Regions from separate parts of the Paenibacillus sp. G2S3 genome, predicted to be linked through region 2. Evidence: riboswitches for the same ligand, from Rfam matches in the RefSeq annotation. Region 2 holds a riboswitch; the other holds the start of a gene.
The links. A riboswitch is a leader RNA that binds a small molecule or an ion and turns the genes downstream of it on or off. The one in region 2 is predicted to bind preQ1.

Region 1: it holds a riboswitch for preQ1, as region 2 does, so the genes downstream of both, QNH28_RS06240 (queuosine precursor transporter) here and queF (preQ(1) synthase) in region 2, are expected to answer to the same signal.

Annotation. Positions count from the first base shown of each region.
Region 1 covers NZ_CP126095.1:1,401,866-1,406,297, reverse strand. Annotated here, with positions in the region: gene QNH28_RS06245 (AMP-binding protein) at 1-876, opposite strand, end outside; gene QNH28_RS06240 (queuosine precursor transporter) at 1,068-1,781, opposite strand; PreQ1 riboswitch class I at 1,792-1,837, opposite strand; gene QNH28_RS06235 (methyl-accepting chemotaxis protein) at 2,180-3,868, shown strand.
Region 2 covers NZ_CP126095.1:3,653,850-3,658,281, forward strand. Annotated here, with positions in the region: gene queE (7-carboxy-7-deazaguanine synthase QueE) at 1-660, opposite strand, end outside; gene QNH28_RS15870 (6-pyruvoyl trahydropterin synthase family protein) at 617-1,099, opposite strand; gene queC (7-cyano-7-deazaguanine synthase QueC) at 1,099-1,761, opposite strand; gene queF (preQ(1) synthase) at 1,791-2,264, opposite strand; PreQ1 riboswitch class I at 2,427-2,470, opposite strand; gene QNH28_RS15885 (ATP-binding cassette domain-containing protein) at 2,794-3,048, opposite strand; gene ymzB (protein YmzB) at 3,112-3,450, shown strand; gene murB (UDP-N-acetylmuramate dehydrogenase) at 3,511-4,422, opposite strand.

The DNA of each region.
Region 1 (4,432 bases), 2.3 Mb from region 2:
ATAGGATTCATAGAGACGCGTTCCAGCGAACACTTCTATGCCCTTTTTTTTGGACAACTCCGACCACTTTGCACCTGAGCTAATAATCGCATCAATCTGCGTCTGCCCAGGAAGAGCCTGCTGCATCATGGATTCAAGCATTGTCGGTACAACAAACAACACCACACCCGGAATCTGCTTGCACAGCTCTAACACCTGTGTGGCGCTAAATTTTTGCGTAATATGAAAGTTTGCTCCACCATACAGACTCTGCATTACAGCAAACAAGGACAGCGAATGCACAAACGGACCCGGTGCTAAAACATCCTTCATAGAGTCCAATTCAAAGGCAGCACTCGATACCTCAAAGCTCTTTAACCACGATAAATGGGTACGCATATATCCTTTGGGTAGCCCAGTTGTGCCTGAAGTAAACCCGATAAATAATAACTCGTTCGTCTCATCCAATTCAGCTTCTGGCTTCAGCGCATCCAGCCACTGATCATAGGAATCTGTTCGATCTTTTGAGAAAGTTAGTGTTGGGATCGCTTGATCCTTGAAGACCAAATTCTTTGCAGCTTCCGGCTCGGCAAAAATCATTGCCGGCTGGCACTGCTCTATAATAACCTGCAGTTCATTTGCACTCCACTTGGGATCTAAAGGAATGGGAACACAGCCCGCATAAATAGCCCCCAAGAAAACCTCGACAAACTCAATGCGATTCGTTGATAAAATGGCGATTTTGTCATGTTTCAGACCCTTTTGCTGTAGACCATTCGCGATTCTCCGCATCGCTTGTACTAAGGTTGAATAGGTATGACTGACATAGTCATGAGTTAAGGCAATGCTGTCGGGCTGCTGTGCTGCATGACGCAATATAGGAACTACTAGATTCATCCTTCATCACACCTGTTCTTAATTTCTGTGACTACCGATTATGTACACTCTCTTCGATCAGACTGATAGCTTATTTTAGCTTTATATTAATTTTATGTACACTTTTTTATGGAACGATTAGCCCTCTTACGACTGGAAAAATAAAACAGCGCGCATCGATTATGATCGGTACGCGCTGGCTGTATTGTTGTTTAATCCTTTTTATGAGCAGATGATGGTGTTCCATCTTCAGCAAAAGTAAAAGTTCGGGCGATATATAAGATAGGTGTGCTTAATGCGGTTAGTAAGAATTTCGCTAGATACGTTGTAAGCAAAATTTCAAACCACACACTCCAGTTATACAACCCAGCAAATGCAATGGTACAGAAGATTAGTGTATCCACAAAAGAACTAATCATCGTACTGCCGTTGGAACGAATCCACAACTGACTTGAAGTGCTGTAATATTTGCGAATCCAGGAGTACAACCGAACATCTAGGAACTGACTAATGAAGTAAGCAGTAAGACTCCCCAAAGCTAGCCGAGGCATCAGCCCAAAGATCGTCTCCAAAGAAGACTGAGCGATATCTGTCTCTTGCGGCTTAAAGACTAGTACCATCTGCATAATGACCGTCGTCATAAGCAGGGTGAAGAAACCAAACCAGACTGCTTTACGTGCTTCCGCTCTGCCATACTTCTCATTAAGCAAATCGCTGGTCATATACAAAGTGACATACATCGTATTTCCGAGTGTCATCACGATATCAAATGGCATAGCAATCGTCTTAGCTACCTGAATGTTAGCAATTACAGTAGCGATACCTACCCAGGCATACATTCCACTTTTGCCGAACAGGCGGTAACAGAGTAGAAAAAAAGCGAAATTAACAACAACAAATAAAACTCCCCACAACAAATTAAACATATTACTTTAACTCCTCCTAGTTTTGTTTACGCGGGATGGTTACGAACCGCGGATTACATTAAGTTTGGAACAAAACATTAATACTCTATCACACTGTCGCCAAACAATCTATAAAAATAAATCATTTATGGAATGGGTATTTATACCCATTTTTATTAACTAAAAATAAAAGTGTCGGTAATAATTCATCTTTTTCAGAAAAATATGCTCTATAAACTAAAACTTTCACTATTCATCCAGAGGTTAATTATATAGAATAGTATCAAACACTTCATTCCCGATCCATTTAGTTGATATATTACATAACTATGGAATATATTGCAGGTTGCCAGTCACTAGCAGTCGGTAGGGATATAAAGAAATGGGGCTTCGCTGCCCATAAAAAGGGGGAGAACAATATGTTTCGTTTCAAGCAGTCGATCAGTCGCAGATTTACGCGTTTATTATTTGTAGTTTTATTACTCACGTCGCTTTTGTTAAGTACCAGCTTCTACTTTATATCCACCAGTATTTTCAACAGCTATGTCATGCCACAAATCAATCAAATTCTAACTGCAGCTGCTCAGGACGTATATAAGAATATAAATACAATGCACGCTCAGCAAGCACTAAAGAAGAACGAACAAGCAGCCACCAATCTTGAATTCTATTTTCAGGATAAGAGAAAGCAGCATGGGGTTGAGACTATTTTTCTACTCAATCTAAAAGGCAAGGAAGCTGAAGTTCTGTCCGTAGATCATGATGCAAAATTAAAGCCGGAGGAAATCGTTAAGGTATCCTCTGCAATGCAGCAAGCACTTAAAGGAAAGAGTGGACTAAGCGATACATACAAGGACTCGCATGGTGTACATAAGTCAGCTTATATCGGTATTCCCGGAAGTACGATGGTTATCGGAATCAGCAGTGATGTAAGCTTTATTCAAGAAAAAACAGACAGTATTCTGTGGACCAGTGCCGGGATCACTCTGCTAACGCTGATCATAGGCTCAACTGGTGCCTGGTTTATGAGTATGCGGATTACTCGTCCTATCTCAAAGCTTGCAGCTTACAGTGCCCGTCTCGCAGAGGGAGATTTCACAGAGGAATTAACGGTTAAAGGCAGTGATGAGGTAGCTCAGCTATCCAGAAGCTTCCAAGCGATGACCCTGCGCCTAAAAGAAATGATCGGACATGTACTCGTCACCTCAAATACTGTGGTCACCGATTCCAATTCTTTAAGAGAACGTGTTGAGGTCCTAAATGAAATGGCAGACCACTCTAGTACATCTGTTGTAGAAATTGGCAAAGGTAGTACGACCATCGCAAGCAGCGCTCTGGATAATTCAAAAGCTATGGAAGAAATCAATTTCGGCATTCAGCATATTGCTTCAGCAGCCACCGAAGTCACTGAGCAGATCAGTGAAGCTTCCGCTGAAGCGAGTGGCGGTAATGAGATTGCTCAAAGCGCTGTTCTGCAAATGCGCCAGGTTGAACGTGCCTCCCTGCAGTCGCTGGAGCAATTACAAATTATGAATGAACGTTCAGTAATGATCGGAGAAGTCGTTCACAGTATTACTGAAATTACGAAGCAAATCCAAATGCTGTCGCTCAATGCTTCGATCGAAGCAGCACGTGCAGGAGAACATGGACGCGGCTTTGCCGTTGTTGCCGGAGAAGTACGCAAGCTTTCCGAACAATCCCGTAATGCGAATGAGCAGATCCGTGATTTCCTACTCGGACTTCAGGAAGATATGAATCGCTCCGTTACTGAGATGAACCATGTGAATTCTGAGGTAGCCTCCGGGGTAGGCAAGGTGGCAGAAGCGGGCGATGCCTTCAATCACCTTCTGATCCTGATTCAGAGCATCAATCAGAATATTCAATCTGTATCTGCGGCTACGCAGCAAATCTCAGCAAGTACGGAAGAAGTTAGTGCTTCCGTCGAGGAAACCGCACAAATCACTTCAAGGTCGCAAGAAAGTGCGGACACACTATCCGAGAACTCGGAGCGCCAACGTATAGAGCTTGAAGGACATGCAGTAACCGTGCAACATCTATATGAGCAGGCTAAAAAGCTTCAGGAAGCTGTGCAACAATTTAAGATCTAAAGCTTAAGCTTAAATAAAAACAGCCCGTTCACACGAAAGTGTTGAACGGGTTGTTTTGTTTAGGCACTGTATTGTGCCTATGTATGGTCGTTCCATTGACATAACTCTGGTGGAGTCTGCGCTTTGGTGATGGTTTGCGCGGTTCTTTCGCTTAGGGTTCTCGATTTGGGGCTCTTTTGTGCAGTTCTATTGCTTCGGGGCTCGCTTGCGCGATTCTCTTGCTTAGAGTTCCCGCTTCGGGGCTGGCTTCGGACTCAGATGCCGCTATTACCTGAAGAATTGCCATTTTGGAGCTTTTTCGGACCTGAGAGGCGCTATTGCCTAATAATCAGCCCAAATTAAGCCTATTTTATGCAAATAGCAACTCTGGAGTCCGAAACTGACCCAAAATGCCCTAAATATCACAAATAAGGTCTCCTGAGTCCGAAAACTGGTTCACGCTAGAGAAAGTTTGATAATTCAGACTATATCCATAGATAAACCACGGCGACCTTGAGATCTCAACCTTCGCGCTAGATAAACCGTGTTGATCTTGAGAATTCACCTATCAGCGCTAGATTAATT
Region 2 (4,432 bases):
TTCCAACCTTCCCAACAGTCGAGCAGAAATATCGCCCTCTTCAGTGACATCATCGTTACCAGGTTGTAGGAATAGCTGCACATTTGGATATCGGTGGTGAACGTTTTTTGCATAATCAAAATCTGTCTCATCAAACACAACGACTTTAAGACTGTGCGTAGAACGGCCTAGATTCTCCATCTTACGCATGATGTTATCTAGCATTTCCCAATTCGTCGTCATCCCTGAGCTTGGTGGCTTCGGACTGATTGTCAGCACATCCACGTCATTGAACCATTCCTGCCATTTACTGCCCTGAGTTTCTATAGCCGCTTGTATCCCTCGTTCATGAAGCAGGTTAATAAAAGTGCCCATCCCTTCACCAATCAAAGCAGGATTTCCACCTGAAATCGTAACACAATCGAAATTATCTCCAGCTATAGCTAAAAGTTCATTCATAATTTCATCCGCTTCCAGCATTCGAACCTTATCCTTAGCAGTACCATCCCAAGTAAAAGCGGAGTCACACCAGCCACAGCGATAATCACAGCCATAGGTGCGGACAAACATCGTCTTCACACCAATTACCGCACCTTCACCTTGAATGGTCGGACCGAACATTTCAATTACAGGAATCTTACTCACAATCACAGCCTCCATACAAGCGGTAAGATGGCCCATCCTCAGGGATATCCTCTGCCAGCACCTCTGCCCAGGAGGTTGGTGTCTCCCACAGCTTTACAGCGTACAGCGGCAGCCCCGCTTGCTTAAGCTTGTAGGCAATATATGAAGACATATTCTCAACTGTGGTGCGGAAAGACAGCAAGGCTACTTTGGAACCCGTATTCGTTAACGTCTCTAACACTGGCTCATTTCCCATAGCGAGAAAAGCATGATCTAGACGGTCTACAAGGCTTTGTTGCACTGTCGTCTTGATATCGCTAAAGTCAATAACAAACCCTTCGTCTGAGTGGCCTTCCGTAGCCTCTGGTTTGCCCTTAAGCACTACTTCGAGCTTATAAGTATGTCCATGCAGGTTGCTACATTTCCCTTTGTGACCAATTAATTGATGGGCCGCATCGAACGTAAATATTTTGCAGACTGAAACCTCGTTAAGCATTAAGAACCGGCCTCCGTTCTCTCCGCCTCATATTGCTCAAGACCACGTTGACGTAATAGACAAGCTGGACAAGTTCCACAGCCACTACCAATCACGCCGTTATAACAGGTCAATGTGTGCTCGCGAACGTAATCAAAATAACCCAATTCATCAGCCATCTTCCACGTTTCTTTTTTATCCAGCCACATCAGTGGAGTGTGTACCGCAAACTCATAGTCCATAGACAAATTCAGCGTAACATTCAATGATTTCACAAAAACATCACGGCAGTCCGGATATCCACTAAAGTCCGTTTGGCAGACACCAGTGACGATATGGGAGTAACCCAACTGCTTAGCTAATATTGCGGCAAAAGATAAAAACAACAAATTCCGTCCATCCACAAATGTACTAGGAAGCTCATCACCTTCGCCAGCTACAATATCAATATCCTGTCGGGTTAATGCATTTGGTGCCAGCTGATTCAGCAGCCCCAGATCAAGGATATGCTGTTTCACATTAAACTTAGCTGCTATTTCTGTTGCAACTTCAATTTCTGCTGCATGACGCTGATTATAATTGAAGGTAACTACCTGTACTTCTTCAAATTGCTTCAAAGCCCATACCAGGCAAGTGGTGCTATCTTGTCCACCGCTGAATACGACGAGTGCTTTTTTATTCATCTTAATCTCTCCTTATCAACTTGTTGGGATTAGCGGTTGTCCACTTTTTCCGGATAGAGGTCGTGATTGATTAAGCGGTGTTCCGCCATCGCCTCATACTTCGTACCCGGTCTTCCATAGTTGCAATAAGGATCAATAGATATGCCTCCACGCGGAGTGAACTTGCCCCACACCTCAATGTAACGTGGGTCCATCAGTGAGATCAGATCATTCATTATAATGTTGACACAGTCCTCATGAAAGTCACCATGGTTACGGAAGCTAAACAGATACAGCTTTAATGATTTGGATTCCACCATTTTCTGCTCAGGTATATACGAAATATACAGTGTGGCGAAATCCGGCTGGCCTGTTACAGGACATAAGCTCGTGAACTCAGGACAGTTAAATTTAACAAAATAATCACGCCCTGGATGCTTGTTATCAAATACCTCTAAAATGTCTGGATCATAACCAAACTTGTACTGCGTTCCCTGATTACCTAGCAATGTAACTTCTTGCATTTCCTCTTTCAATCTTCCTTCTGACACGACAAAAAACCCCTCTCTTTTCCTTCGGCCTTGGCCGGTAATGGAAAGAAGAACGAGATTTCGAAAACTTGGCTCCACTAAGAAGAAACGGAAGCAGCGTCCAGGTTAGGACAGCATCCGCTTATACGAATTAATATACTCTTAGTTTTTTATAGAGGGAGTTCGCGAACCTCTCCTGCACAATCCGTGCAGACTTCTCCTTAAAGCATATTGCGTCTTGAACTATACCATGGGCGACCTGCTTCTGACAAGTTCTACTCTGTCCGTCTTCCAAATCCAGACCGATAGCACCGCAATCCATAAGAGTAAAAGAAGACTTTCTACGAGTAAAAAACCTTCTCCATTAAGAATGCTGTTCAAATTCTGGGCGATTTCAATACTTGGCAGAATAGCAAAGATCGGATAAGTCCACTCTGGAAGAGCGGCGTATAAAGTAGCTACTAAGAAAAAACAACCATAAAAGCGGAGCTGATGGCTGAACCATTTTTGGAGGAACTTACTTTTAAACCTCAGCTTTTTCCTTGTCTAACTCCGCATATACAGATTGGGAAGCTCGAAAACTACACCAATTTGGGCGTAGTTTCTTTTTATGACGTGAAATATTCATGCCATTAATTAAAATTTCTCCGCTTGTAGACTGAAGAAGACCCGTCATCATGCGCATCGTTGTTGTCTTCCCACCACCATTAGGACCTAGAAATCCAAAGACCTCACCTTCCTGTGTTCTTAAACGATGAGATGTGGAAAAAATATGGATTCAAATCCTAAGAAAAGGGTAACTTAAACATAATAATCTTCGAGGTAAGGGTGGGATCATCTTATGGAACAAAGCAGCATACAGAAACTTATGGACTGGATTAACAGTCATGTGAATGAAACTATTGTTATTGAAAAGAAAGAGCTTCGAGATCTGGATAAAATTCATTTTAATCTAGAGGCCGTTGAGTTTCGGAGTGCGGACGATGTTATCGATGACTATCTAGGGAGTGCCTTAATATTAAAAGGATTTGGCAGCACTTTAAACGCCGATGGTGAGTTAGTATCACTGCCACACTCTACCTATGACTTAGCTATTGACGGGCTACGAATTGAGGACATAGGTGATCGCAAAGCGGAAATCACTACAGATAGAGCTAAATACACCCTCTCAGTAGATTAAACAATAGGTGATGACAGTAAAAGAGCCCACAGTAGGCTGCGGGCTCTTTCTATTTATAGGTTACTCTTCCCCAATAATCTCCACTTCAGTTTCCAGCTCTACTCCGAATTTATCCTTTACAGTCGCTCTTACATGGTGAATTAGCCCAATGTAATCGCTGGCAGTTGCATTATCAGCATTCACAATAAATCCTGCATGCTTCTTGGATACCTCAGCACCACCGATTCTTGTTCCCTGTAAGCCACTCTCTTGAATTAACTGACCTGCAAACCGACCTGGAGGACGTTTAAAGACACTCCCACAGGAGGGATACTCAAGCGGTTGCTTGGATTCACGCAGGTAAGTAAGTTCATCCATTTTCGCCTTGATGTCTGATGCATCACCAGAAGTCATAGCAAATTTGGCCTCAAGCACGATGTATTCACCGCTTGCGAACACGCTTTTTCTATAACCCCATTGCAGCTCATCCCCTTGCAGAGTCACCAATTGCCCGCTCTTAGTTATAGCCAGCGCACTGTGCAATACATCTTTCACTTCTCCGCCATAAGCACCTGCGTTCATGTATAACGCTCCACCAACCGTTCCTGGAATGCCACAGGCGAACTCAAGACCCGTAAGTTCCATTTCCAGTGCATATCGGGATACATCTATAATCTTGGCGCCGCACTCCGCATATAAGAGATTGTCACGAATCCCCATTTCGGTTAGTCCTGCCGTTTGCAGAACGATCCCACGCACACCGCCATCACGGATAATCACGTTTGACCCGTTCCCAAGTACCGTAAGGGTGATCCCATTCTGTTCCGCATATGTAACGATCTTTTGAATTTCATCATAAGTAGCTGGGGCTGCCAAAATATCAGCTTTACCGCCCATTTTAGTGTACACGTGATCTTTTAAGTTCTCATGACTCTTCACTATACCTGCAGTCATTAATTGTTGCAGGTCATCTTGAATTTTGTCAATATTCATGTTTCATGCT